Regions from separate parts of the Piscinibacter sp. HJYY11 genome, predicted to be linked through region 1. Evidence: riboswitches for the same ligand, from Rfam matches in the RefSeq annotation. Region 1 holds a riboswitch; the other holds the start of a gene.

Region 1 (14,248 bases):
CCCAGCTGATGGCGCGGCTCGACACCAGCGACGGCGCCGTCTCGGGCAGCGTGAGCGGCAAGGCCTGGGTCAACCAGATCCTCGAGACCAACCCGGTGCCGGTGATCTGGGTCACCAACCGCATCGAGCAGATCGACCCGGCCTTCCGCCGCCGCTTCCAGTACCACCTCGAGCTGAAGAGCCCCCCGCCCGGCGCGCGCGAAGCGCTGGTGACCAAGGCACTCGATGGTGTCGACGTGTCGAAGGACTTCATCGGGCGCCTGGCCGAGCGCCGCGCGCTCACGCCGGCGCAGGTGCGCACCGCGGTCAAGTTCGCCAAGCTCGCGGCTGACGCACCCCATGGCCCGACGATGGAAACGCTGATCGAGCGCCAGCTCGGCAACGCCGACAAGGCGCTCGGCAGCCACGGCCAGCAGCGCCCGGCGCGCCGCGTGGTCACGCAGTACGACCTGGGCCTCGTGCACACTGAGTCGCGCTTCGAGCTGCCGCGCATCGTGGAAGCGCTGCGCCGCAAGAACCACGGCACGCTGTGCTTCCACGGCGCGCCCGGCACCGGCAAGACCGCGCTCGCCGAGCACATCGCCCAGGAGCTGCAGCGGCCGCTGCTCGTGCGCCAGGCCTCCGACCTCGTCAGCAAGTACGTCGGCGAGACCGAGGCCAACATGGCGCGCATGTTCGAGGAGGCCGAGTCGGAAAACGCGGTGCTGCTGCTCGACGAGGCCGACAGCTTCCTGCGCAGCCGGCGCATGGCCGAGCGCAACTACGAGGTCACCGAGGTCAACGAGATGCTGCAGGGCATGGAGCGCTTCGGCGGCGTCTTCATCTGCACCACCAACCTCTTCGACGATCTGGACGAGGCGGCACTGCGTCGCTTCAGCTTCAAGATCCGCTTCCTGCCGCTCAAGCCCGAGCAGCGCGAGCGCATGTTCGTGATCGAGGCGCTGGACGGCGCCGAAGCGGCGCTCACGCGCGAGCAGATCGAGCGCCTGCACAAGCTCGATGCGCTCACGCCCGGCGACTTCGCGGCCGTCAAGCGCCAGGTCGACGTGCTGGGCGTGGCGTTTGCGCCCGACGAGTTCCTGTCGCAGCTGGAGGCCGAGCACCGGGTCAAGCCCGAGGTGCGGCGGCGCCGCGAAATCGGCTTCCTGCACTGAGTTGGGGCTCGGCCCGGGGTGAAGCGAGACATCCGTCACGCCCCGCCCAGGCCGCCTCGCATCAAGCTTTCGGCGCCGCCGGCCGATAAACCTCGAACAACGATGTTCCCGAGGAACTGATGGACGAGGCTTTTCTGACGTGGAGGTTCCGCGCCGAGCTGTGGGCTGCCTCCACGGCGATGGCGATGTTTGCCGCCTACGTCGCGCTCGATCTCGCGCGCGGCGTGTCGTCGCGCCATGCCTCGACCTCCCTGCGCGCCGGCCTGGCCTCTGCCATCGCACTGGGCGGTGGCACCTGGGCCGCCCATTTCATTGCCGTCGCCAACGAGCCCCTGCCCTTCGCGATGGGCTACCACGGCAGCTGGGTCTTCGCGTCGCTGGTGCTGGCGCTCGTCAGCTCGGTGGTGGGCGTGCAGCTGAGTGCGCGCCCGCGCCTGGGGCTCGGCCGGGTGACGGTCGCCGCCGTGGCGCTGGGCGTCGGCGCCTGCGGCGTGCCGATGCTGGGCCTGCTGGCCCTGCGCCTGAGCCCGGCACCGCACTGGAACATTCCGCTGCTCGTCGGCGGCGCCCTGCTGGCGAGCCTCTGCGCCGGCCTGGCCCTTGCCATCGTGGCGGAGCGGCGTCGGCGCCGCCCGCACCTCGGCCTGTTGTGGCAGGTCGGCGTGGCCCTGGGCCTGGGCGGCGCCATCGCCATCGGCAACGCAGCCGTGCTCCACGCCGCCTCGGTGCCGCTGCTCACCCTGTCGCTCGCCGTGGGCCGCACCACGCCGGCCACCGTGGCGGCGCTCGCCGCCCTCGGCGTGCCGGCCCTGCTCGCGCTGTTGCTGATGACCTCGGTGCTCGAAGGGCGCTTTCGCCGGCTGCTCAAGCGCACCCGCGATGAAGTCAAGCGCGCCGCGCAGACCGACCGCCTGACCGAGTTGCCCAACCGATCGGCGGTGGAAGAAGCCCTGCAGGTCGCCGCGGTGCGCGCCGACCGCCTGGGGCACCGGCTGGCGCTGGTCTTCCTCAACGTCGACGGGCTGAAGGCCGTCAACGAATCCTTCGGCCAGTCGACCGGCGACGCCGTGCTGCGCGAAGTGGCCCAGCGGCTGCGCAAGGTGGCGAGCGCCAACGACGCGATCGCCCGCGCCGGCGGCGACGAGTTCGTGCTGCTGCTGGAAGGCAACCCCACGCAGCAGGACGCGGCGCACATGGTCGACCGCATCCTCGCCAGCATGAACGACCCCTGCCGCATCGACGACCACGAGATCTCCGTCTCGTGCACCGTGGGCGTGGCGATCTATCCCGAGCACGGCACCTCGACCCGCCTCATCGCCCACGCCGCCGCCGCCATGCGGCATGCCAAGCGCACCGGCGGCGCGAGCCATGCGATGTTCGAAGAGCGCATGGTGGCCGGCTCGCGCGACCAGGTGGAGCTGCTGCAGGACCTGCGCCGCGCCATCGCCAACCACGAGCTGATGCTGCACTACCAGCCGAAGATCCACGCGCCGAGCGGCCAGATCACCGGCGCCGAGGCGCTGATGCGCTGGAAGCACCCGCAGCGCGGCATGGTCGGCCCACACATCTTCATCCCGCTGGCCGAGCGCTACGGCCTCATCAACGCACTGGGCAACTGGCTGATCGAAGAGGTGTGCCAGCAGATCCGCGCCTGGCGCGACAAGGGCCTGCGCATGCGGGTCGCGATCAACCTCTCGGTGCACCAGCTGCGCCAGGCCGACCTGGTGGAGCGCATCCTCAACGCGCTGGAGCGCCACCACATCGACCCCTCGCTGCTCACCTGCGAGATCACCGAATCGGCCGCGATGGACGACACGCGTGTGACGCTGCAGGTCATCGAGCGCCTGTCGGCGATCGGCGTGCATTTGTCGATCGACGACTTCGGCACCGGCTATTCCTCGCTGTCCTACCTGCGGCAGCTGGCCGCCGAAGAACTCAAGATCGACCGCAGCTTCGTGTTCGACCTGGAGACGAGCGCCGATGCGCGCGCCATCGTCGACGCCGTGGTCAAGCTCGCGCAGGCGCTCGGCCTCAAGGTCGTGGCCGAAGGCGTCGAGACCGAGCAGCAGCAGGAGATCCTGCGCCAGCTTGGCTGCAACGAGCTGCAGGGCTACCTCTTCGCCAAGCCCATGCCGCCCGAGGCGCTGGTGCTGTGGGCGATGAACGACGAAGGCCCGCGCGCGCTCGACTTCCGGCCGTCGCTCTTCGGCGACACGTTGCCGCAGTCCATCCAGCCAGCCGAAGCGGCGAACGAAACCGGGTCTTGACACGGTTTCTACAATTGGCGTCATGAACGCCGCTGCAACCTACACCCGCGCCCAGGCGCTGCCCGAGATCCTCAAGCACCGCATCGCCATCCTCGACGGCGCGATGGGCACGATGATCCAGCGCTACAAGCTCACCGAGGAGCAGGTGCGGGGCGAGCGCTTCAAGGACCACCACAAGGACCTGAAGAACAATTCCGACCTGCTGGTGATCACGCAGCCGGCGGTGATCCGCGAGATCCACGAGCAGTACCTCGCGGCGGGCGCCGACATCATCGAGACCAACACCTTCGGCGCCACCACCGTGGCACAAGACGACTTCGCGCTCGGCCACCTGGTGCGCGAGCTCAACCTCGCCGCCGCCAAGCTGGCCCGCGAGGCCTGCGACAAGTACAGCACCCCCGACAAGCCGCGCTTTGCGGCCGGCGCGCTGGGCCCGATGCCGCGCACCGCGAGCATCAGCCCCGACGTGAACGACCCGGGTGCCCGCAACATCACCTTCGACGAGCTGCGCGAGGCCTATCTCGAGCAGGCGCGTGCGCTGCTCGAGGGTGGGGTCGACCTGTTCCTCGTCGAGACCATCTTCGACACGCTCAATGCGAAGGCGGCCGTGTTTGCGCTGGACGAGCTGATGGAAGAAACCGGCGAGCGCCTGCCGGTGATCATCTCGGGCACGGTGACCGACGCCTCGGGCCGCATCCTGTCCGGCCAGACCGTCACCGCCTTCTGGCACAGCGTGCGCCACGCCAAGCCGATCGCGGTGGGCCTCAACTGCGCGCTCGGTGCGGCGCTGATGCGGCCGTACATCGAGGAACTCTCGAAGGTGGCTGGCGACACCTACATCAGCTGCTACCCGAACGCCGGCCTGCCCAACCCGATGAGCGACACCGGCTTCGACGAGACACCCGACATCACCGGCGGGCTGCTGGAAGAGTTCGCGAAGTCGGGCTTCCTCAACATCGCGGGCGGCTGCTGCGGCACGACGCCGGCGCACATTGCCGAGATCGCGAAGAAGGTGTCGGCCTACCGGCCGCGGGCCAAGCACGACCCGCTGTTCAGCGGGCTGGTCGCCGCCTGATCAAGCCAGGCTCAGCAGCTTTTCCATGTTGAGCCGCACCTTCACCTCCTGAGGCGCGACGCCGCCCGTCACGTCGTGCGGGCGCAGCCGCGTGTCGCGCACGGTCGGCTCCACGAGCGGCGTGCCGCTCTTGCTCACGATGCTGGCCACCTTCGGCGCCTTCGCATGCGCGCCGTGGCGCAACACCACCGCGAGCTCACCGCTCGACAAGCGCACGAAGCTGCCCGGCGGGTAGATGCCGGTCGCCTGGATGATGGCCTTGCCGGCCTCGTCGGCCTGCTGGTGTTCGTCGAGGTAGGCGGCCTTGATCGCCGCCGAGGCGGCCAGCGCCGGGCGCGCGCGGCGCATGCTCAGGCGGGCCGAGAAGATGTCGGCCCGCTGCAGCAGCCGGGCCAGTTGCAGGCCCGGGCGCTGGCCGGCCAAGGGGCCGGGAGTCGTGTCGTGATGGTGCTCCACCGCCTCCAGCCACAGCGCATCGCCGACGCCCGCCTGGCTCAGGCAGGCCACCGCACGCTCGGCGTGGTTGTCGATCAAGGCCCGCTGCTGCGGCGCCGGCGGCTCTTCCTGCAGGGCCAGCTGGTCCTGCAGCGCGGTCATCGCGATGTTCATCGTCAGCGCCGCACAGCGCAGCGAGTGGCGCATGTCGGGCGTGAACGAAGGGATCTGGCGTGCCGCCAGCTCGCACAGCACCGCCACCAGCAACCCGTGGGTCACGCTGTAGTGGTGGGCATCGCTGCAGGTGGCCTGCACCAGCAGCAGCAAGGCCAGGTCGGCATCGGCCTCGGTGAGCGCCAGCACTTCGGCCTGGTACTTGTCGAGCTTGGCGATGAAGTCGGCCGGCGCAGGGCTTTGCAGCAGCGCGCGGCCGCGCATCTGCAGGTTCGCCCAGGCGGTGACCGGGTCGACGGCCACGGCCGCGGTGCCGCTGCTGGCCATCACCACCTCGCCGACTTCGGCGCGGGCCATGTGGCCGAGCTTGGCGTTCTGCCGCAGCATGGAATCGAGCTTGCCGGCCAGCGCCCGCTTGAGCAGGTCGCCCTCGAGTTCGTCGACGTAGAGCGCGCGCGACACCAGGCGCTGGCGCTGCGCTTCGGTCGCCACCATCACGCCCTTGGCCAGCAGCAGGTGGCCGGTGGCGTCGCGCACCGACACCGGCGCCGGGTGGCCGGTGCGCAGGATCTCGGGGGGCAGTTGGATGACGGGCATGGCGGTCGTGGAAAACCGGATGCCCGAACCGGGCACCCTGTTTGGGTTTTCGACCCGCCCGCGCCCAACTTGAGGCGTGAGAGCCGGCTTACTTCGCAGTGGCCGTGTTGTTGCGCGGCTTTTCGCCGACCAGGATCTCCACGCGCCGGTTGGTCGCACGCCCGGCCTCGTCGTCGTTGCTGGCCAGCGGGTCGCGCGAGCCGCGCCCGGCGACCGCGATGCGCACCGGCGACATGCCGCGCGCCACCAGCCAGTCGCGGGTGCTGGCCGCACGGTCGAGCGACAGGGCATCGTTGGCGGCGGCGGCGCCCTTGGCGTCGGTGTGGCCGACGATGCGCAGATCGGCGGTGGGCAGGCCCCGCAGCGACAGCACGATCTTGTCGAGCACCGCCGTGGCGCCCGGCTTCAGCGCCGAGCGGTTGGGCTGGAAGGTGAGGTCGCCGGGCAGCGTGATCCAGATGCGCTCGTCGGTCGTCCGCGCAACCGAGGCGCCGGTGCCGCTCAAGGCGCTGCTCAGCTGGCGCTCGGCCGCTTCCATTTGCGGCGAGAAGCCCTTGCCCTCGGTCGTGCCCTTGCCGTAGACCGGGCCGGCAGCCGAGCCCGGCGCCGAGGTGGCCACCGCGGGCACGGGCTTGGGTGGCGGCGAGCCGCAGCCGCTGAGCAGCCCCGCGAGGGAGCCGGTGGCAAGCGCTGCAAGCAGCAGCTGGAGCAGGCGAGGAGGCGAGCAGGAAGGCGTCATGGTGGAATCGATTTTGGTGACGAGCGACGATTGGAGCGCCTGTAACCCCATGCGTTGCAGGGAAGCTGCGCGGGGTTGTAACGAGATCCGGGTGCCCAGAAAGTCTCGCCGTGCGGCTATCGCACAAGGTGGCTGGCGTCTAAAATCCGCGGCTTCCAAGGAGCGTTGCGACGGCGCCCGGCTTCCCCCAGAAGCCAGCGCCGCCAGGCTTGGAAGCTCGCAACGACGCTCACCCCCTGCATGCCCCCGGATCCACCGATCGAGCGCATGCGCCGCGGGTGAGCACCCTGGCGCATGCGCAGTTCCCGTTTCGAACCACGCCATGACCGCCGCCGCCAAACCCACCCACGTCCCGCCCATGAAGTTGTCCGGCCTGGAACCGGTGACCATCGGCGAGGGCACGCTCTTCGTCAACATCGGCGAGCGCACCAACGTCACCGGGTCCAAGGCCTTCGCACGGATGATCCTCAACGGGCAGTTCGAGGAAGCCCTGGCCGTCGCGCGCCAACAGGTGGAAAACGGCGCCCAGGTGATCGACGTCAACATGGACGAGGCGATGCTCGATGCCAAGGCATCGATGGTGCGCTTCCTCAACCTCATCGCCTCCGAGCCCGAGATCGCACGCGTGCCGATCATGGTCGACAGCTCGAAGTGGGAGGTGATCGAGGCCGGCCTCAAGTGCATCCAGGGCAAGGGCATCGTCAACTCGATCTCGATGAAGGAAGGGGTCGACGAGTTCAAACGCCAGGCCAAGCTCGTACGGCGCTACGGCGCCGCGGCGGTCGTGATGGCCTTCGACGAGAAGGGGCAGGCCGACACCTTCGAGCGCAAGATCGAGATCTGCGAGCGGGCCTACCGCATCCTCGTCGACGAGGTCGGCTTCCCGCCGGAAGACATCATCTTCGACCCCAACATCTTCGCGATCGCCACCGGCATCGAGGAGCACAACAACTACGCGGTCGACTTCATCGAGGCCACGCGCTGGATCAAGCAGAACCTGCCGGGCGCGAAGGTGAGCGGCGGGGTGTCGAACGTGAGCTTCAGCTTCCGCGGCAACGACCCGATGCGCGAAGCGATCCACACCGTGTTCCTGTACCACGCGATCCAGGCGGGCATGGACATGGGCATCGTCAACGCCGGCATGGTGGGCGTGTACGACGACCTCGAGCCCACGCTGCGCGAGCGGGTGGAAGACGTGGTGCTGAACCGCCGGCCGGATGCCGGCGAGCGCCTGGTCGAAATCGCCGAGACCGCCAAGGGCGCGGCCAAGGACGACAGCGCGAAATTCGCCTGGCGTGCCAAGCCCGTGCGCGAGCGCCTCTCGCATGCGCTGGTGCACGGCATCAACGACTTCATCACCGAAGACACCGAAGAGGTGTACCAGCTGATCAAGGCCGAGGGCGGCCGCCCGCTGCATGTGATCGAAGGCCCGCTGATGGACGGCATGAACGTCGTCGGCGACCTCTTCGGCCAAGGCAAGATGTTCCTGCCGCAGGTGGTGAAGAGCGCGCGTGTGATGAAGCAGGCGGTGGCGCACCTGCTGCCCTACATCGAGGCCGAGAAACAGGCGCTGATCGACGCCGGCGGCGAGGCCAAGGCCAAGGGCAAGATCGTCATCGCCACCGTCAAAGGCGACGTGCACGACATCGGCAAGAACATCGTCACCGTCGTGCTCCAGTGCAACAACTTCGAGGTGGTCAACATGGGCGTGATGGTCCCGTGCCAGGACATCCTCGCCCGCGCCAAGGTGGAAGGCGCCGACATCATCGGCCTCTCGGGCCTCATCACGCCGAGTCTGGAAGAGATGCAGCACGTGGCAGGCGAGATGCAGCGCGACGACTACTTCCGCGTGAAGAAGATCCCGCTGCTCATCGGCGGCGCCACCACCAGCCGCGTGCACACCGCGGTGAAGATCTCGCCGCACTACGAAGGCCCGGTCGTCTACGTGCCCGATGCGAGCCGCAGCGTGAGCGTGTGCAGCGACCTGTTGTCGGATGAGAAGGCCAGCGCCTACATCGCCGAGCTCAACGCCGACTACGAGCGGGTGCGCCACCAGCATGCCAACAAGAAGGCCACGCCGCTGGTCACGCTTGCGAAGGCACGCGCCAACAAGACGCCGATCGACTGGGCGGCCTACACCCCACCGGCGCCCAGGTTCACCGGCCGGCGCCTCTTCAAGAACTACGACCTGGCCGAGCTCGCCAAGTGCATCGACTGGGCGCCCTTCTTCCAGACCTGGGACCTGGCAGGCCCCTACCCGGCCATCCTCACGGACGAGATCGTCGGCGAATCGGCGCGCCGTGTGTTCAGCGACGGCCAGAGCATGCTCAACCGGCTGATCAAGGGCCGCTGGCTCACCGCCAACGGCGTGATCGGCCTGTATCCGGCCAACACCGTCAACGACGACGACATCGAGATCTACACCGACGAGTCGCGCCGCGAAGTGCTGATGACCTGGCACGGCCTGCGCATGCAGAGCGAGCGCCCGGTGATCGACGGCGTCGCAAGGCCGAACCGCTGCCTCGCCGACTTCATCGCCCCCAAGGGCTCGGGCAAGGCCGACCACATCGGCCTCTTCGCCGTCACCGCCGGCATCGGCTGCGAGAAGAAGGAGAAGCAGTTCCTCGACGACCACGACGACTACAGCTCGATCATGCTCAAGGCCCTGGCCGACCGCCTGGCCGAAGCCTTCGCCGAGCGCATGCACCAGCGGGTGCGCCAGGAGCTGTGGGGCTACGCGGCCGACGAGTCGCTCAGCAACGACGAGTTGATCGCCGAGAAGTACCGCGGCATCCGCCCAGCCCCCGGCTACCCCGCCTGCCCGGACCACACCGTCAAGCGCGAGATGTTCCGCGTGCTCCAGTGCGAGGACATCGGCATGGGCCTGACCGAGAGCCTCGCGATGACACCCGCCGCGAGCGTGAGCGGCTTCTACATGGCGCACCCCGAGGCGACCTACTTCAACGTCGGCAAGATCGGCGACGACCAGTTGAAGGACTGGGCCCAGCGCAACCAGGTCGACGAGAAGCAGGCCGAGCGCGCGCTGTCGCCCTTGCTCTAGCCGCTGTTGTCGCCAGACGACCGGGCTTGCATCCGCTTACAAACGATGCAAGCCCACGCACGGGGTGCATGAATCGACACCATTTGCCCTGTTGCGAGAGGTAAGTGGCACATCGATTGCCAACAATTCACGCTTTTCGAGAGTGATCGCCCCAAACAATCCGCGGCAAGCGTCAGACATGACGACACGCGGAGGGGATCGTGGACAGCACTCATCTTGAGAAGAAGCGCCCGAGCGCAGGCGACTGGCTGAAACGGGGCACGCGCACCGGCCTGGCGCTGGTGATGGCGGCACTCGTCGTCGCCTGCGGCGCCGGCAAGGAGAACGACGACGCAGGCGGGCAGCAACTGCCCGCGAACACCGGCCCGGCGCCCACGCGCAACGAGGCAGCGCGTTTCCTGACGCAAGCCACCTACGGCCCCACCGAGGCCTCGATCAGCGCGTTGACACGCTCGAACTTCGCCGCCTGGATCGAAGCGCAGTTCAACATGCCGCGCCTGCCGCACCGCGCTCACTACGACCGGCGCAACGCCGAGCTCGTCGCCGCGATGCAGGACCCGAGCGCAGCGCAGTTCCGCGAGAGCTACTGGGCCCAGGCGCTGTCGCGCGACGACCAGCTGCGCCAGCGCGCCGCGTTTGCGCTCTCGCAGATCTTCGTGATCTCGTTCGCCGACAGCACGCTGGCCAACAACCCGCGCGGCGTGACCTCGTACTACGACATGCTGGCCGAACACGCCTTCGGCAACTACCGCGACCTGCTGGAGCGCGTGAGCCTGCACCCGATGATGGGCATCTACCTGACCCACATGCGCAACCAGAAGGAGAACCTCGCCACCGGCCGGGTGCCCGACGAGAACTTTGCGCGCGAGATCATGCAGCTGTTCTCGATCGGCCTGTACGAGCTGAACAACGACGGCACGCTGCGCGGCGGCACCGAGACCGAGACCTACACCCACGCCGACATCCAAGGCCTGGCCAAGGTCTTCACCGGCTTCAGCTGGTACGCCGGCCCCAACCTTGCCGATCGCACCAACCGGCGCTTCGGCGGCGCCGATGCACACCCCGACCGCGACTGGCAGCCGATGCAGGCGTACAACGCCTTCCACTCGACCAGCGAGAAACGCTTCCTCGGCCGCACGATCCCGGCCAGCACCACGGCCGATGCCGACGCCGACCTGCGCTTCGCGCTCGACACCATCTTCAACCACCCCAACGTCGGCCCCTTCGTCGGCAAGCTCCTGATCCAGCGCATCGTCACCAGCAACCCGAGCCCGGCCTACGTCGGCCGCGTGGCCTCGGCCTTCAACAACAACGGCCGCGGCGTGCGCGGCGACATGAAGGCGGTGTGGCGCGCCATCCTGCTCGACCCCGAGGCGCGCAACCCCGACCTGTCGAGCCCGAGCTACGGCAAGGTGCGCGAGCCGCTGCTGCGCCTGTCGCATTTCCTGCGCGCGTTCAAGGCCCGCTCGACCACCGGCAACTGGACCGGCATCGACAACACCGATGACCCGGCCAGCCGCCTCAGCCAGACGGCCATGCGCTCGCCCTCGGTCTTCAACTTCTACCGCCCCGGCTTCACGCCACCCAACAGCGCCGCCGCCGCGGCGGGGCTGGTCTCGCCCGAGCTGCAGCTGGCCAATGAAGTGTCGGTGGCCGGCTACCTCAACTACCTGCGCGGAACCTGGCTCACGGTGAACGCCGGCCGCGACATCCAGCTCGACTTCAGCGCCGAGACCGCCATCGCCGACAACGCCACCGCACTCGTCGACCGGCTGAACTGGCTCCTGATGTCGGGCCAGATGACCACGGCCCACCGCGACCAGGTGATCGCCGCCGTCACCAGCCGCAGCATCCCGGCCACCAACCAGACCAACATCGACACCGCACGCCGCGAGCGGGTCTTCATCGCCATCTTGCTGACGATGGCGTCGCCGGACTACCTGGTCCAGAAATAAGAGGGAGCCGATTCATGCGACACGACCACGCCTCCCGCCGCGAATTCCTGCGCCGCGCCGCCATCCTCTCGGGCACGGTGGGCCCAGCCGGGCTGCCCTTCGCGCTCAACCTCGCGACGATGAACGCCGCAGTGGCGCAGACGGCGCCCGGCTACAAGGCCATCGTCTGCCTCTTCCTCTATGGCGGCAACGACTCGGCCAACATGGTGCTGCCCACCGACGCCGCGTCGTGGAATGCCTACCAGACCGTGCGCGCGACGGGCACCGACCCGATCGCCCTGCGCCCGGTGGGCACCGCCCCCGACCCCACGGCCGCACGCGCCTCGCCGGCGGCGCTCGGTGGCGTGCTGCCGCTCAGCCCGAACTTCACCGCCTCGCCGGTCAACAACACCCGCAGCTTCGCACTGCACCCGGCGATGACGGAGATGCAGGCGCTGTTCAACGCCCCGACCGGCAGCCGCCTGGCCGTCATCGCCAACGCCGGGCCGCTGATCTTCCCGATGACCAAGGCCGAGTACCAGGCCAATTCGGCCTCGCGGCCGCGACCCGCCAAGCTCTTCTCGCACAACGACCAGCAGTCGACCTGGCAGGCCCTCGGGCCCGAAGGTGCGCGTGTGGGCTGGGGCGGCCGCTTCGGCGACCTCCTGGCCAGCAGCAACAGCAACACCGTGTTCACGAGCATCTCGGTCAACAGCAACGCGGTGTTCATGGCCGGGCAGAACATCTTCCAGTACCAGATCGGCACCGGCGGCGCCACGGCGGTGGGCGGCATCACCGGCAACCTCTTCGGCTCGGCGGCCGCTGCCACCGCCTACCGCAACCTCATCACGGCCAACGGCGACCCCAACTCCGTGTCGCACCTGCTCGGCCGCGAGCAGACCCAGATCACCAAGCGCTCGATCGACGCCCAGGCGCAGTTCCAGCAGGAGTTCACCAACGCCAACGCCCAGGTGGCACCGCCGTCGCAGTACGTGCCGCCGTCCACCGGCGTTGCCGCCAACAACAACCTCGCGCAGCAGCTGCAGGCCGTCGCCCGCATCATCGCGTCGCGCGGCAACCTCGGCGTGCAGCGGCAGGTGTTCTTCGTCAGCATGGGCGGCTTCGACACCCACGACAACCAGAACCGCGGCCAGGCCGACCTGATGGCGCGGCTGTCGCACGCCATCGGCTACTTCGACACCGTGCTCGGCACGCTGGGCCTGCGCGAGAGCGTGACGCTCTTCACCGGCTCAGACTTCGGCCGCACCTTCACCACCAACGGCGACGGCACCGACCACGGCTGGGGCGCGCACCACTTCGTCTACGGCGGTGCGGTCAACGGCAAGGAGATCTATGGCCGCTTCCCGCAGGTGGGCTTGAACCACAACGACGAAGTGGGCTCCGGCAGCTTCCTGCCCGGGGTGTCGGTCGACCAGATCGGCGCCACGATCGGCCGGTGGTTCGGCGTGTCCGAGAGCAACCTCGACTCGGTGTTCCCCAACCTGCGCAACTTCCAGCGCGACCTGGGGTTCATGCGGGCCTGACGAGCCTCAGGCCGGCGCGGCGAAGAGCCGCCGGTACTGGATCGCTTCGGCCAGGTGCGCCACCTCGATCGACCGGCTGGCCGCGAGGTCGGCCACGGTGCGTGCCACCCGCAGCACCCGGTGGTAGCTGCGCGCCGACCAGCCCAGCCGCGCCGAGGCGCCTTGCAGGAAACGCGTCTCCGCGGCGCCCAGCGCGCAATGCTCGTCGATGGCCGAGCCGGCCAGGCGCGCGTTGGCGCAGCCCTGGCGCGACAGCGCCACGCCGCGGGCCGACTGCACACGCTCGGCCACCTGCGCGCTCGCTTCACCATCGGGAGCCGATGAGAGAGTGTCGGGTGCGACGGCGGGCACTTCGATCTGCAGGTCGATGCGGTCGAGCAAGGGGCCGCTGAGCCGGCCCTGGTAGCGCAACACCACGTCGGGCGAGCAGCGGCAAGCCCTCAGCGGGCTGCCGAGGTGGCCACAGGGGCACGGATTCATCGCGGCCAGGAGCTGAAACGCCGCCGGGTACTCGGCCTGCCGCGCGGCGCGCGAGATGGTGACGCGGCCGGTCTCCATCGGTTCGCGCAAAGCCTCGAGCGCGGCCCTCGGGAACTCGGGCAACTCGTCGAGAAACAGAACGCCGTGGTGCGCCAGCGAGATCTCTGAAGGACCTCGCTGTATTCCGGAAGATCGCCTTAAACCCGGAATATCAGCCTTAAAAGTGCCTGATTGGCACTCTCATATGCCGCTCAAAGCAATTCGACAAGACTGTTGCCTGACGCAGTTTCTGATGGAAATCTGCTCGTTCAGTGCTCCGGGCTAGTTCTTTGCTGCCGCTTGCTCAAGAAGGCCGACAGCTCTTTTTGTCAGGCTCAGCGCTTGAGCGACGGTGCCCAGAGACTCACCCTCGCCAGTCTGCCCGCTGCGTGCTGCTATCGCACGCAAGCAGTAGTTCAGGACCTTGGTCGAAGCGCCCAGTTCCTCGCTTTCATACCTGCTCAGAGTACTTCGATCAATGCCCAGCTCCTCGGCGAAGTCAGTCTTGGTGCGGTCTCCCCGCACCTCGCTCAGCAACTCTTTTTGGGACGTCGGGTATCTCATCTGCCGTGCTACTGTAGCACGGTTGTGATACAGTAGCACGACCCTTCAACGGCCCAGTTGCGGCCTACCATCCGCGAGAGGCATTCATGGCAAGCGCAACCCAAGTCACCGAACTGCTGCGCGCATTCGTCACCAACCAAGACGAGCATTTCCTTGCAGTCGCACTGCAAGTAGCGGCTCACGAG
Region 2 (14,248 bases), 410 kb from region 1:
GCCTCGGCATCTCACCCAAGCTGCTGCGCGACCGTGAACTTCTGCACGACGAGGCCGACGCGCTGCTCCCGCTGCATGCTGATCGCCTGAAGCGTTGCCGCAGTCTCATCGAGCTCAAGCAGATGCTGGTGTCGACCGCACGGGAGCTGCTGCAGCAGGCGCGCACGACTCCCGGGCAAGTGCTCGCTGCCGAGGCCGTGCGCCTGCTGCGCAGTGCACCGCAGCGGCCGGACCTCAAGCTGCTGTGCCGGCAACTCGGTGTCTCCGAGCGTGCGCTGCGGCGCGAAGTGCTCGAAGCGGTGGGCGTGCCCTTGCGCAGCCTTGCGAGCATCGTGCGCTTTCACCGCGCCATGATGCTGATGCGCGAACCCGGCGCACGCCCGAGCGAGGTGGCCGCAGAAGCCGGCTACAGCGACCAGGCCCACATGAACCGTGAATTCCGTCGCTATGGGGGCTTCACACCCGCAGTGCCGATGGAAGCGTCGCTCATCGGGCGCAGCACCCCGCCGGGCGGCGCAGGCCGAAACGTTCAAGACCGTTGGGACCCGCGTCACTAGGATCAGCGCCGATACATCGCTGTCACGCCAAGAGAAGTGCAAGGGAGAGCACGTGCGAGGCAGGTCGAGATCGGCTCACGCGAATGATGGGCCGTCCGGTCCGGCCTGGTACGTGTGAGGTAGAGGGGGAAGCGGCGAGGGCTTGTCGGCCGGTACCGGCAAGTCCTCGCTGGGCTTCGTCAGCCCGACCGGCCCACCAACGGGCGCTCAGGCCCTGCCGGCCGCCTGCAGCGGCCAGTGCAGCACCACCGCCGTGCCGCCCTCCACGCCCGGCTCCACACGCAACAGCGCCCCGATGCTGGTCGCACGCGATTGCATGTTGGACACCCCATGACCGGCCCCTTCGCGCTGCTCCGGCAGGCCCACGCCGTTGTCGGTCAGCGAGAGCTCGATCGCGGCGCCCTCCTCGGCCTCGACTAATTGCGCCTGCACCGCCACCTCGGTGGCGCGCGCATGCTTCAGCACATTCGTGAACCCTTCGAGCAGGATGCGCTGCACCTGCAGCACCGACTGCGGTGACAGCTGCGGCAGGGTCGGCAGTTGCGACACGTCCCAGCGCACCTGCACGCCCGCAGCGGCCAGGCGCGGTTGGAGGCGATAGCGCAAGGTCGCCAGCACCGCCACCAGGTCCCCATGCACCGGCTGGAGGGAGTCGACGGCCATGCGCATCTCGTCGAGCGCCTGCTTCACGTGCTCTTCCAGCACCTGCGGGTCGGTGTTTCGCTGGCCGACCATGCTCAAGAGGCCCACCAGCTGCGAGCCCACGCCATCGTGGATCTCGCGCATGATGCGCTGGCGCTCGGTGAGCACGGCTTGCTCCTGCTGCTGCTTCTGCAGGTCGCCGAAGGCCTGGTGCAGTTGCTGCTCGCGCTCGGCGACACGCTGCGCGAGGTTGGCATTGAGTGCACGGTAATCGGCCACCGAGCGGCTGTAGCGCTCGGCCACCAGCCCCGCCATGATCAGCACGAAGAGGAAGATCGCGTGCGGGGTGAGGTTGTTGCGCAGGCCGGTCGAGTGGCTGAAGCGCACGAAGCTCAGGTCGTAGATGCCGGCGCCCACCGCGATGACCGCCGCCACCACGAGCAGCCAGCCGAAGCGACCCCGCCCTTGGAAGGCCGCACGCACGATGATTGCGAGCGTGGTCAGGCCCACCGGCACCAGCAGGGCCAGCCCGGCGGTGTAGAGCATCGGCTTCGCGAGCGCAAACGAGGCGATCGACAGCACCGAGGCAAGCCCCATCACGAAGTAGATGGCACGCCCTGTCCACGCCGGCGCAGCGCCAAGCGCCAGCAGCGCGAAGCGGCAGATCAGCGCCAGGTGGCAGATGTACGCCACCCCCGCGATGCCCCCCCAGAGCGGCCACCACACCGGCACGTCGGGCCAGACCTGGTCGAGGTTGCGCACGACGCCGAGGAAGGCCGCCGCACTGAAGCAGCCATACAGCGGGTCACGCTGGCGCCACCACAGCACGCCGGCCAGCCCGCCCATCACGGTGAGGCTCACCGCAAAGATCACCGCCGAAAAATGGCGCCAGCGCCGCTGCTGGTCGTAGAGCGGTTCCACCGCCGCCTGCGTGCCGTAGAGCACCAGCGACAGGCCGCCCCAGCGCTGGCGCTGGATGGTCACGTCGACCCGCAACTCGTTGGGTCGGTCGGCGTGCAGCAGCGATGCGGGCACGCTGACGAGGTAGGGCGTCTTCGCCGCATTGAAGAGCGGATCGCCCAGCGTGCCCAGGCGCTGCACCGTCACCCCGTTGACCTGCACCAGCACCTGGTTGCCCACGCGCGAGAAGAGCAGCGCCATCGGCTCCTCGTGCGCGCGGGGCGGCAAGGCCAGCCGATAGGTGGCGCGGCCGTCGCGGCCCGGGAAGTCGATGTCCCAGCGGCGCGCGAGGTCGACCTCGCCATCGCGCGGCTTCAGGCCGTCGGGGTGCAGGCTGGCCTGGGCGCGGTCGAGCGTGATCACGGTGTCGGCCGCGGCAGCAGGTGCGGCGCACAGCGCCAGGCAGAGGCCCAGCCACACGAACAGGGCGCGCATCATCCCTTGCGCACCATCAACCGCGAAGAAGCCCCAGCTGCCGCGCCTCGAACACGGCCTCGGTCTTGTTGTGCACGTCGAGCTTGCCGTAGATGTTGCGCACGTGGGTCTGGATGGTGCTGACCGACAGGCCCATCTGCTGGGCGATCTCGGGGTAGATGAAGCCGCGGGCGATAAGGTCGAGCACTTCCGATTCGCGCTTCGACAGCGCCACCGGCACGCCCACGCGGGGCGCCGTCGGTGGTGCGCTGGCCTGCCAGCGCACGAGCAGCTGGCGGGCGATGATGGGCGACATCGGCGAGCCGCCGCCATGCAGGCTCAGCACGTGCGCCGCAAGGTCGGCCTCGGTACCGTCTTTCAGCAGGTAGCCACCGGCGCCGGCCTCGAAGGCCTGCAGCATGTTGGCCTCGTCGGCAAACATCGTGATCACCATCACCGCACAGGCCGGCTGCATGCGCCGCGCCTGGCGGATCACCTCCAGGCCGGGCGTGTCGGGCAGGCCCAGGTCGACGAGCAGCACGTCGACCGCGTTTTCGGCAAACCAGGTCAGCAGCTCCTGCGCGGTGCCGGCGGCATGCAGCAGGCGCAAGGTGGGCTCCGCGGCGATGACGCGCTGGAAGCGCTCGCGCACGCGGGCATCGTCTTCGACCAGGGCGACGGTGATGGGCTCCATGAGGCTCGGATGTTCTCATGGCGCCTCGTGCGGGAGCGCTCTTTCACCTCCTTAGAACAAGGGAGGATGGATCACTCACCCTCGGGAAAGCGCGCAGCACCGGCCTCGAGCGGCAGGCGCAGCGCGTTGGTCAGGTAGGCGACCGTGCGGTAGAAGCCACACAGCATCAAGAGCTCCAGGCACGCCGGCTCGCTGAACCGGGCGCGCAGCGAGGCCCACAGCGCATCGTCGACCTCGCAGCCGTGGTGCAGTGCGTCGCACAGGCGGATCAGCACGCGGTCCTCGTCGCTCCAGCAGGCGTCGTCGGCACTGCCATGCACGGTCGAGGCGAGCTGCGCACCGTCGAGCCCGGCCTTGGCGGCGAAGCCGCGCACGTGCACGCCCCACTCGTACTCCGAGCCGCACAGCGCCGTGGTGCGATGGATCACAAGCTCGCGCTGGCGCAGCGTGAGGTGGCCACGGTCGAGCAAGCCGCCGGCGAAGAACTTGCCGAAGAGCCGCGGATCGCGTGCCAGCGTGGTGAAGAGCACCAGCGGCGGCATGCCGGGCGGCATGATGCGGTCGATGGCGGCCTGGACCTCGGGCGGGAAGGGTGGCGCCGCGGGGGCGATGCGTGCTGTGGCGACCGTCATTGGAAGCTCCTTGCTTCTGTTTTCATAGCAGCCACTCTAGTGGCGCCGCTACGAAAAGTAAAGCAAGAAGTCCGGCCGCCCCAAACCTCAACTGCGGTTGATCGACACCCCACCGTCGGCCAGCAGCGCGGTGCCGGTGACGAACGACGATGCATCGCTCGCCAGGAACAGCGCCGCCTGCGCGATCTCCTCCGGCGCCGCGATGCGCTTGAGCGCGAAGAGGCTCGACAGTGCCGCGCGCGCCTCAGGCGTGCCGACGAGCGGTGCGGCCATGGGCGTGTCGGTGCCGCCGGGCAGCAACGCGTTGGCACGGATGCGCTGCGCGCCGAACTCGGCTGCCGTCACCTGCGCGAGCGCGATCAAGCCCGCCTTGGCCGCCGCATACGCCGCCAGGCCCGGGAAGCCGACGGTGTGGCCGACAAAGCTCGAGGTGAAGATCAGCGAGCCGCCGCCCCGCTTCACCATCGCCGGGACCTGGTGCCGCGCGCCGAGGAAGGCGCTCGTGAGGTTCGCTTCGAGCGTGTGCTGCCAGGCCTCGCGTGTGAGCTGCGGCATCGGCGCCACTTCACCCAAGGTGCCGGCATTGTTGAACGCGATGTCGAGGCCGCCGTAGCGCTGGGTCGCGAGCTCGACGAGCGCCTGCGCGTACGCCTCGTCTCGCACATCCCCCGCCAGTGCGACGGCGTCGCCACCCTCGGTGACGATGCGGTCGACCAGCGCGTTCAACTGCGCCTGCCGCCGCGCCGCCACCACCAGCTTCGCGCCTTCGCGTGCGAAGAGCCGCGCCGTCGCGAGCCCGATGCCCGAGCTCGCGCCGGTCACCAATGCCACCTTGTCTTGCAATGCCTTCATGTGTGCTCCCACGTGTGTTGAGGAGTCCGCAGTGTCGAAAGCTGCAAGCCTGCTGACATGCCATTTCCGGACCTGTACATCCGCACCCCGCCCACCACAGAATCGACGCATGCCCGCCACCCTCACCGTCGACGACCTTCGCCGCTACGCCGTCGCACGCACGCTCTTCACACCCACCACGCTCGCGCGTGCGATCCAGAAGCTGGGCTTCGTGCAGGCCGACCCGATCCGTGCGCCAGCACGCGCACAAGACCTCACCCTGCGCCACCGCGTGAAGGGCTACCTTGCCGGCGACCTCGAGCGCCGCTACGCACGCCTGCCGGTCGAGGAAGACTGCTTCGTCAACTACGGCTTCCTGCCGCGCGAGCACCTCGCCCTGATGCACCCCCGCGTGGCGGCGCACCCCTGGAAGCCCACCACCAAACGCCAGGCCAACGAGGTGCTCGCCTTCGTGCGCGAGCGCGGCCAGGTGCACCCGCGCGAGGTCGACGAACACTTCGCGCACGGGCGCGTCACCAACTACTGGGGCGGCTCGTCCAGCGCGAGCACCAAGCTGCTCGACGGCATGCACTACCGCGGCCTGCTGCGCGTGGCGCGGCGCGAGAACGGTACGCGCATCTACGAAGTGGCCGCGCATCCGCAAGGCGACGACAGCCCGGCCGGCCGCACGCTGCGTGCCGCCGCGCTGATCGAACTCATCGTCCGCAAATACGCGCCCTTGCCTGCATCGAGCCTCGTGTACCTCACGCGGTTGCTCGGCTACGGCGCACCGCACCTGAAGACGCAGACCCAGGCGGCGATGCGTCTCGCGCGCGAGCACCTCGCGAGCCTGCAGCTCGACGGCACCACCTGGTACTGGCCGGCCGACGAGAACCCGCGCGCCGCACGACACGCACCCGCCGAAGAAGTGCGCCTGCTCGCCCCCTTCGACCCCATCGTCTGGGACCGCCGCCGCTTCGAGCTGCTGTGGGGCTGGACGTACAAGTTCGAGGCCTACACACCCGCCGCGCAGCGCAAGCTCGGCTACTACGCGCTGCCGCTGCTGTGGCGCGACCAGGTGATCGGCTGGGCCAATCTCTCGACGGGCACCGGCACCCTCACGCGCGAGCTCGGCTTCGCCAGCGGCCGCGCGCCGCGAGACACGCTCTTTCGCCGCGAGCTCGACGCGGACCTCGCACGCCTGGCGACGTTTCTGGCGCTCGATTGAGGCTCAACCGGCCAGCAGCCGCTCGCCGTCCCAGCGCGCCGCACCACTGGCGACCAGCTCGCGCGCCAGCGCTTCGCCCCAGTCGGCCGGTGACGGGGCTTCGCCCTGCCCGGCACGCGTCCAGACGCTCGCAAAGTAGCGCGTGCGGGCCACCCACTCGCGCAGCTGCGCCAGCGTCTCGCCCTGCACTTCCATCAGGTGGTAGCTCACCAGCACCTTGGCCGCATAGCGCGAGTGGCGCTGCGGATCGTTGACGAACGCCGCCAGCCGCGCACGCGCGCGGGCGAGTGCCGCGGTGACGTCGGTGAACGGCCCGCCGTGGCCCGGCACGACCAGGCGCACGGGCAGGCGCTCGATCACGTCGAGCACACGGCCCACGTCGGCGAACGCGGCCTCGCCTTCGAGCTCGGGGAAGACGACACCGAAGCCGTTCTCCCACAGCGCATCGGCCGAGATCAAGAGGCCATTCGCCGCGTCGAAGAGGATGACCGATTCGGGGTCGTGCCCCGGCGCGGCCATCACCTCGAAGCGCCGCCCACCGGCCTGCAGCACCTCGCCGGGCGACAGCGTGCCGTGCAATGTGAAGCGTTCGCAGCGCTGGCCGGTCGGCGCATAGCTCAGCGCCTCTTCGTCCCAGCGCCGCACCGCCTCGGCCTGGCCGGGGGGCGTGATCACCCGCGCACCGAAGGCCCGCTGCAGCGTGGCATTGCCGCCGCAGTGGTCGGAGTGCAGGTGCGTGTTGACGATGCGCGCAAGCGGCCGGCCCTGCAGCGCGTGGCGCAGCAGCGCTTCGGTCTGCGCCGCGTGTGAGACGTGGCCGCTGTCGACGAGCACGGCGCCGGGCTCGTCGCCCTGCGCGTGGATCAGCACGTTGTTCGACGACAGCCAGCCGCGCTCGAAGACGGTGAGGCCGGACAAGGCGGGATCGTCACGCAGGTTGATGCTCATGGAGTCTGCTCCGTCATCGGCAAGGCACGCTGGCAGGAGGCCAGAAGTGCACCCAGGGCCAGCACCCCGGCCGACACGGCGAGGCCTGCGCGCAGGCCGCCCGCCCCGTCGGCCAGCCAGCCGACGAGGCTCGGGCCCACGATCTGCCCCGCCGCAAACACGATGGTGAACGCGGCGATGCCGGCCGGCCAGGCCGCCGCCGCGAGGTTGTGCCGCACCAGGGCCGTGGTCGACGCCACGACCGACAGGAACACGCCGCCGAAGAGCACGCCCGAGGCCAGCACGGCCAGCGGGTGCGTGCTCAGCACCGGCAGCACGGTCGCGACGGTGAGCACGCCGTTGAGCACCGCCATCGGCCGACCGCTGCGGTGCCGTTGCAGGAGCCCGGCCCAGACGAACGACGACGCGATCACGCCCGCCCCCAGCGCGCCGTAGAAGACGGTGATGAAGCCATGGCTCATCTGCTGCTCGCGCAGCAGCGTCACCACGAAGGTCATGTAGCCGATGTAGCCCAGGCCGAAGAGGAAGTACGACGCCAGGCCGAAGCCGAGGCGCGTCCACCCCGAGGGGCCGTGCGCCGCCGAAGCCGCCGCCGCAGCGCTGCCCACCCCGCGGGTCGCACGCGCCGCGACCAGCGTGGCCAGCAGCGCGACGGCACCGAGCGCGGCCCACGCCCAGCGCCAGCCGTGCCCATCGGGCAAGGCCACCAGCGGCGGCACGAGCAGAGCCGAGGCGATGATGCCGGCGCCCGTGCCGCCGTAGTAGATGCCGAGCACGAGGCCCGAGGGTGCGCCGGTGAGGCGCGCTGCAAGCAGGCCACCTGACACGAAGGTCGCGGCACTCGCCACGCCGGTGAGCAGTCGCAGCGCATAGAGCGTGTTGTCGGCGCGCGCCAGGCCGTGCGCCGCGAGCAGGCCCGCCGCCGAGACGCTGCCGGCGATCAGCAGGGGCCGCGCTCCCCAGTGCGCGAGCGCACGCGGCATCAGCAGCGCACCCAGCAGGTAGCCGGCGGCATTGGCGGTGTTCATCGCCCCGGCGGTGAGGTAGCTCCAGGCGAGGTCGGCCCGCATCGGCGGCAGCAGCAGCGCATACGAGAAACGTGCGAGCCCGAGCGACACCGCGGCGCCGAGCGCCAGCGCGGTGGCGATGGCAAGTGGTGGCAAGGGTCGTGTGCTGCCCATGCCTTCAGCGCGCGGCCAGCAGCGCCTGCGCCACCTGCGCGAAGCCCTGCCCGCGTTCGCCCACCGTGAGGTAGGTCGGCCAGGTGTGCAACTGCTCGCGGAAGTGCACGAGGTTGGCCACGCCCACGCTCAGGGGGAAGTGCCCGAACATCAGCTGGTCGTTGGTGGAGTCGCCCACGTAGACCCAGCGCTCGTGTTCGGCATCGAGCTCGCGCTTGAGGAGCCGCTGCACGATCCAGCGTGCGCCCGAGAGCTTGGTGTGGTCGCCGAACCAGCCGTTGATGTGGATCGAGCTGACGGTGGCCGTCATGCCCTCTTCACGCATCACCGCCACCACCTGGTCGATGCGGGCCTGGTCGAGCTGCACGAATTCGCTGTGGTCGACGGCGATGTCGGTGGCGCGGCCGGCGCTGTCTTGCGCGAGCGTCGCACCGGGCACTTCGCGCACCACCCGTGCCGCCACCTCGCGCAGGCGGCGCGCGTTGTGCTCGCGGGTGTGTGCGTCCTGCGCGTATTCGATGCGCAGCTCGCCACCTTCGCGAAAGAGTGCCACCGAGCCGTTCTCGGCCACGATGGCGGCGATCGGCCACTGGCGCGCGAAGGGCTCGCTCCAGCCCATCGGCCGGCCGGTGATCGCGATGACGGGGATGCCAGCCGCCTGCAGGTCGTGCAGGGCTTTCAGTGCGTCACCGGTGATCGCGCCGGTGGTGGTGAGCGTGTCGTCGATGTCGGTCAAGACGCCCAGCACCGAGCGCGCGTGTTCGATGGGCAGCTCGGGCCAGGGGCGGGAGGGAATGGGATTCATCGGGCCGAGTCTCGCGCATCGCGGCCGAGGGCAACGCCGGCATGGCGCAACAGCACGCAGGCCGCCTCGCGTGCCGACGCGGCCACCTGCGGGTCGCCGCCGCGCACCATCGACACCGCCACCGCCCCTTCGAACAGCACCATCAGCTGTTCGGCCAGCAGCGCCGGCTCCTCGACCTTCAGCTGCTGCAGCAAGGCCTGCACGTGCGCCAGCCGCCGCGCCTTGTGCTCCGACGCCACGCCCACCGCCGGGTGCTGCCGCTCGCCGCTCAGCTCGGCCACCGCGTTGACGAAGGCGCAGCCGCGAAAGCGCTTGCTGCCGAACCACTTCGCCAGGCCGTCGAAGAGCCCGAGGATCTGCTCGACCGGCGGGCCCTCGAAGGGAATCGCCTGGCCGGTGCGGCGCGCGAGGTAGGCCGCCACCAGCTCGTCCTTGCTCGGGTAGTGCTTGTAGAGCGTGCGTTTGCTGATGCCGGCCTGGGCCGCCACTGCATCCACCCCCACGGCCTGGATGCCCTGGCCATAGAAGAGCGCGTCGGCAGCTTCGAGGATGCGGTCCTTCATCGGCACCGCGGAGACGGCGCTCTTCATGCAGGCACCGGCACCGGCGTGCGGGGACCGGGCGGCTTCGCGACCGCCGCGGCGCACTGCACGAGGCCCGCGACCAGGCCCACGCCCACGCCGATCTGCCACGCGAGCGTGTACGAGCCGAGTGCGTCGTAGATGAGCCCGCCGCCATACGCGCCGACGAAGCTGCCGACCTGGTGGCTCATGAAGGCCACGCCGCCAAGCATGGCCTGCCAGCGCACGCCGAAGGTCTCGCTGATTGAGCCGGCCACGAGCGGCCCGACGCCCAGCCACAGGAATCCCATGATGGCGGCGAAGAGCAGCGTGCTGCCCGGCGTGGGGGCGGTGACGAAGTACCAGGCGATGCCGATCGAGCGCAGCACGTAGATGCCACCGAGCAGCAGGAGCTTGTTCCAGCGCCCGCCGGCCCAGCCGAAGAAGAGGCTGCCCAGCACGTTGAACCCTCCGATCACGCCGAGCGCCTGGGCCGAGAGCATGGGGTCCATGCCACACAGCGCCAGGTACGAGGGCAGGTGCGTGGTGAGGAAGATGAGCTGCATGCCGCAGACGAAATACGCCGCGGTCATCACGACGAAGGGCGCATGGCGCAGCGCCCCTTTCACCACGTCGCCGGCGCTCTTGTCATCGCCGCCCGGCGAGGGCGGCACGGGCATCGCGTCGGCCTTGCCCGCGTACCAGGCGGCCGGCAGGATGACGAGCGACAGCACGATGAAGCCATAGAGCCCGACACGCCAGCCCGAGGTCTGCGCGAGCGCCTGCCCGAGCGGCGCGGCCATCAGCGCGCCCAGCGAGCCGGCGGCCGACACGATGCCCAGCACCGAGCTGCGCACCGCCGCCGACACCGCCCGCGAGGCCACCGCCATCGCGAACGCCGGCCCGGTCAACGCCATCGAGGCACCGATCGCCACGCCCGCGCCGAGCAGCACGCTGATGAAACCCTGAGCCGTGGCCAGCAGCACCAGGCCCACGATGTAGAGCAGCGAGCCGGCGAGCATCAGCCGCTTGTAGCCCAGCCGCACCGCCACCGCGCCGGCCCACGGCTGCAGGAAGCCCCAGGCGAGGTTCTGCACCGCCACCGCGAGGGTGAAGTCGGAGACCGAGATGCCCACGTCCTTGGTGAGCGGCGGCATGAAGATGCCCAGGCTCTGCCGCAGGCCCATGCTGAGGCTGAGCATCAGCGAAGCGCCGATGAGGATGGGCAGGGCGGGCCCCAGGCCGCGCAGTTTCGACATCGGCGTCTCCTCGTGATGCGACCGGAAGGTACACCGATCGGTTTACCTCATCGTGCGCCCGCCGGAAAATCCCGTCAGTCTCTGGGGTGACAGTCGCGACTGCCAAAAACGACATGGCGCCGCGAAAAGCGCTGCACTACAATCCGCCCCACTTTCCGAGGAGCGTTGCAAGGCACCACCTCGTGCCCCAGGCTCGGAAATCGAATTGCAACCGCGCTCACCCGCACGATGGTTCCTCGTGGGTGAGTGGACAGATCCCTCTCTCATCGTCAGCCGTCTGCGGGTTCCTTGATCGACATGGAGCCCCACATGAACGCAGCCGTCCTCAAACCCACCACCGACCACGCCATCCGCGACCTCTCGCTTGCCGACTGGGGCCGCAAGGAAATCAAGATCGCCGAAGGCGAGATGCCGGCCCTGATGGCCATCCGCGCCGAGTACGCCAAGACCCAGCCGCTCAAGGGCGCGCGCGTCACCGGCTCGCTGCACATGACCATTCAGACCGCCGTGCTGGTCGAGACGCTGCAGGCGCTGGGTGCCGAAGTGCGCTGGGCCTCGTGCAACATCTTCTCGACGCAAGACCACGCCGCCGCCGCGCTGGTGGCCGCCGGCACCCCGGTGTTCGCGCACAAGGGCGAGACGCTCGCCGAGTACTGGGACTTCACCCACCGCATCTTCGAGTTCGGCCCCAAGGGCTCGGCCACCGAAGGCCCGAACATGATCCTCGACGACGGCGGTGACGCCACCTTGCTGATGATCCTCGGCAAGAAGGCCGAGAAGGACCCGTCGGTCATCGCCAACCCGACGAGCGAAGAAGAGACCTGCCTCTTCGCCTCGATCAAGGCCAAGCTGAAGGAAGACCCGAGCTGGTACACCCGCAAGTCGGCCCAGATCATCGGCGTGACCGAAGAGACCACCACCGGCGTGCACCGCCTGAAGGAAATGAGTGCCAAGGGCACGCTGCCCTTCCGCGCCATCAACGTCAACGACAGCGTCACCAAGAGCAAGTTCGACAACCTCTACGGCTGCCGCGAGTCGCTGGTCGACGGCATCAAGCGCGCGACCGACGTGATGATCGCCGGCAAGATCGCCGTGGTCGCCGGCTACGGCGACGTGGGCAAGGGCTCGGCGCAGGCGCTGCGCTCGCTGTCGGCGCAGGTGTGGGTGACCGAGATCGACCCGATCAACGCCCTGCAGGCCGCGATGGAAGGCTACCGCGTGGTCACGATGGACTGGGCTGCCGACAAGGCCGACATCTTCGTCACCACCACCGGCAACAAGGACGTCATCACGCACGACCACATGAAGGCGATGAAGAACAACGCCATCGTGTGCAACATCGGCCACTTCGACAACGAGATCCAGGTCGCGTCGCTCGAGAAGTACGAGTGGGAAGAGATCAAGCCGCAGGTGGACCATGTGATCTTCCCTGACGGCAAGCGCATCATCCTGCTCGCCAAGGGCCGCCTGGTGAACCTCGGCTGCGGCACGGGCCACCCCAGCTACGTGATGTCGTCGAGCTTCGCCAACCAGACCATCGCGCAGATCGAGCTCTTCACGCACCCCGACTCGTACGACATCGGCAAGGTCTACGTGCTGCCGAAGCACCTCGACGAGAAGGTCGCCCGCCTGCAGCTCACCACGCTGAACGCGCAGCTCACCGAGCTGACCGACGAGCAGGCCGCCTACATCGGCGTGCCGAAGCAGGGCCCGTACAAGCCCGACACGTACCGCTACTGATCCCGATGCGCGCCGACCAGTTGATCCTTCAACGGGGCCTCGTGCCCACCCGGTCGGCCGCGCAACGGTTGATCGAGCGCAACGCCGTGCGCTGGCTCGGCCCCAAGGGCTGGGCCGTGGTGAACAAGGCGGGCCTCGACGTGCCCGAAGACTGCGAGATGGAGATCACCGACGACGCGGAGCTGCGCTTCGTGTCGCGCGGCGGGCTCAAGCTCGAAGGGGCCTTGAAACACTGCAGCATCGATGTGACCGGCATGAGCTGCCTCGACCTCGGCCAGAGCACCGGTGGCTTCACCGATGCGCTGCTGCAGAGCGGTGCAGCGAAGGTAGTCGGCCTCGACGTGGGCCACGGGCAACTGCACCCGAAGCTCGCGGGCGATGCCCGCGTGACGAGCTACGAAGGCATCAATGCACGCGATGTCGCGGGCAGTGCCTTTGCAGCAGCGCATGCCGAGCACAGCTTCGACTTCGTGACCGCCGACCTGTCGTTCATCACCTCCACGCACGTGCTGCCGACGATGGTGACCTACCTGAAGCCGGGCGGCCACCTGCTGCTGCTGGTCAAGCCGCAGTTCGAGCTGCAGCCGGCGCAGATCGGCAAGGGCGGCATTGTGAAGGACCCGGCGCACTTCGTCGAAGTCGAGAACCGCCTGTGGCAGGCCTGCAAGGCGCAGGGCCTGAAGGTGCAGCAGTATTTCCAGAGCCCCATCCAGGGCGGCAACGGCAACACCGAATTCTTCGTGTGGGCGAAGCAGCCCGCCTGAGCAAGGACAGACGATGAAGAGACTTCCGATCAGCCTGGAATTCTTCCCTCCCAAGACACCCGAGGGCGTCGAGAAGCTGGCCGTCGTGCGCCAGAAGCTCTACGCGCTCAAGCCGGAGTTCTGCTCGGTGACCTACGGCGCCGGCGGCTCCACGCAAGACGGCACGCTGGCGGCCGTGCAGGCCATCCTCGCCGAGGGCGTGGACGCGGCCTCGCACTTCACCTGCATCGGTGCCAACCGCGAGTCGGTGCTGGCCAAGATCGAGCAGTTCAAGGCCGCCGGCATCAAGCGCATCGTCGCGCTGCGCGGCGACCTGCCGAGCGGCTACGGCGGCTTCGGTGAGTTCCGTTATGCCAGCGACCTGATCGCGTTCATCCGCGAAGCGACCGGCCACCACTTCCACATCGAAGTGGCCTCGTACCCCGAGATGCACCCGCAGGCACGTTCGCCGCAGGACGACCTCAACGCCTACCTCGCCAAGGTGCGCGCGGGCGCCAACTCGTCGATCACGCAGTTCTTCTTCAACGCCGACGCCTACTTCCGCTTCGTCGACGAGGCCCGCAAGGTTGGCGCCGACATCCCGGTCGTGCCCGGCATCATGCCGATCACCAACTCCGCCGGCATCATCCGCTTCGCCGACAACTCCGGCGCCGAGATCCCGCGCTGGATCCGGCTGCGCCTGCAGTCGTATGGCGACGACGTCGATTCCATCAAGGCCTTTGGCCTCGACGTGGTCACCGCGCTGTGCGAGAAGCTGATCGCCGGCGGTGTGCCGGCGCTGCACCTGTACACGATGAACCAGTCGGTGGCGCCGCTCGAGATCTGCCGCCGGCTCGGCCTGCACGCCTGAAGTCGAACGCCTCAGGACAGCCCGGCCTTGTCGAGCCCGAACGCCTTGTCGTGCGAGCCCGGCACGCCGCGGAAGCCAACGTTGAGCCGGTTCCAGCCGTTGATCGCCATCACGAGGAAGCTCAGGTCCGACAGCTCCTTCTCCGACAGCTGCGTGCGCACCTTGTCGTAGACGTCATCGCCG

What was found. A riboswitch is a leader RNA that binds a small molecule or an ion and turns the genes downstream of it on or off. The one in region 1 is predicted to bind S-adenosylhomocysteine.
Region 2: it holds a riboswitch for S-adenosylhomocysteine, as region 1 does, so the genes downstream of both, ahcY (adenosylhomocysteinase) here and metH (methionine synthase) in region 1, are expected to answer to the same signal.

Annotation. Positions count from the first base shown of each region.
Region 1 is NZ_JAERQZ010000001.1:3,694,386-3,708,633, reverse strand. Features, by position in the region: gene JI745_RS17220 (ATP-binding protein) at 1-1,154, shown strand, start outside; gene JI745_RS17215 (bifunctional diguanylate cyclase/phosphodiesterase) at 1,274-3,421, shown strand; gene JI745_RS17210 (homocysteine S-methyltransferase family protein) at 3,444-4,496, shown strand; gene JI745_RS17205 (HD-GYP domain-containing protein) at 4,497-5,702, opposite strand; gene JI745_RS17200 (OmpA family protein) at 5,791-6,441, opposite strand; S-adenosyl-L-homocysteine riboswitch at 6,593-6,679, shown strand; gene metH (methionine synthase) at 6,764-9,502, shown strand; gene JI745_RS17190 (DUF1800 domain-containing protein) at 9,703-11,457, shown strand; gene JI745_RS17185 (DUF1501 domain-containing protein) at 11,472-12,980, shown strand; gene JI745_RS17180 (ATP-binding protein) at 12,987-13,670, opposite strand; gene JI745_RS17175 (helix-turn-helix transcriptional regulator) at 13,782-14,063, opposite strand; gene JI745_RS17170 (AAA family ATPase) at 14,150-14,248, shown strand, end outside.
Region 2 is NZ_JAERQZ010000001.1:4,101,137-4,115,384, reverse strand. Features, by position in the region: gene JI745_RS26815 (AraC family transcriptional regulator) at 1-557, shown strand, start outside; gene JI745_RS19295 (ATP-binding protein) at 765-2,597, opposite strand; gene JI745_RS19290 (response regulator transcription factor) at 2,611-3,267, opposite strand; gene JI745_RS19285 (carboxymuconolactone decarboxylase family protein) at 3,339-3,899, opposite strand; gene JI745_RS19280 (SDR family oxidoreductase) at 3,987-4,751, opposite strand; gene JI745_RS19275 (DNA glycosylase AlkZ-like family protein) at 4,861-5,958, shown strand; gene JI745_RS19270 (MBL fold metallo-hydrolase) at 5,962-6,906, opposite strand; gene JI745_RS19265 (YbfB/YjiJ family MFS transporter) at 6,903-8,087, opposite strand; gene JI745_RS19260 (HAD-IIB family hydrolase) at 8,092-8,892, opposite strand; gene JI745_RS19255 (TetR/AcrR family transcriptional regulator) at 8,889-9,482, opposite strand; gene JI745_RS19250 (MFS transporter) at 9,479-10,711, opposite strand; S-adenosyl-L-homocysteine riboswitch at 10,863-10,937, shown strand; gene ahcY (adenosylhomocysteinase) at 11,021-12,451, shown strand; gene JI745_RS19240 (TlyA family RNA methyltransferase) at 12,457-13,215, shown strand; gene metF (methylenetetrahydrofolate reductase [NAD(P)H]) at 13,229-14,065, shown strand; gene JI745_RS19230 (carboxymuconolactone decarboxylase family protein) at 14,077-14,248, opposite strand, start outside.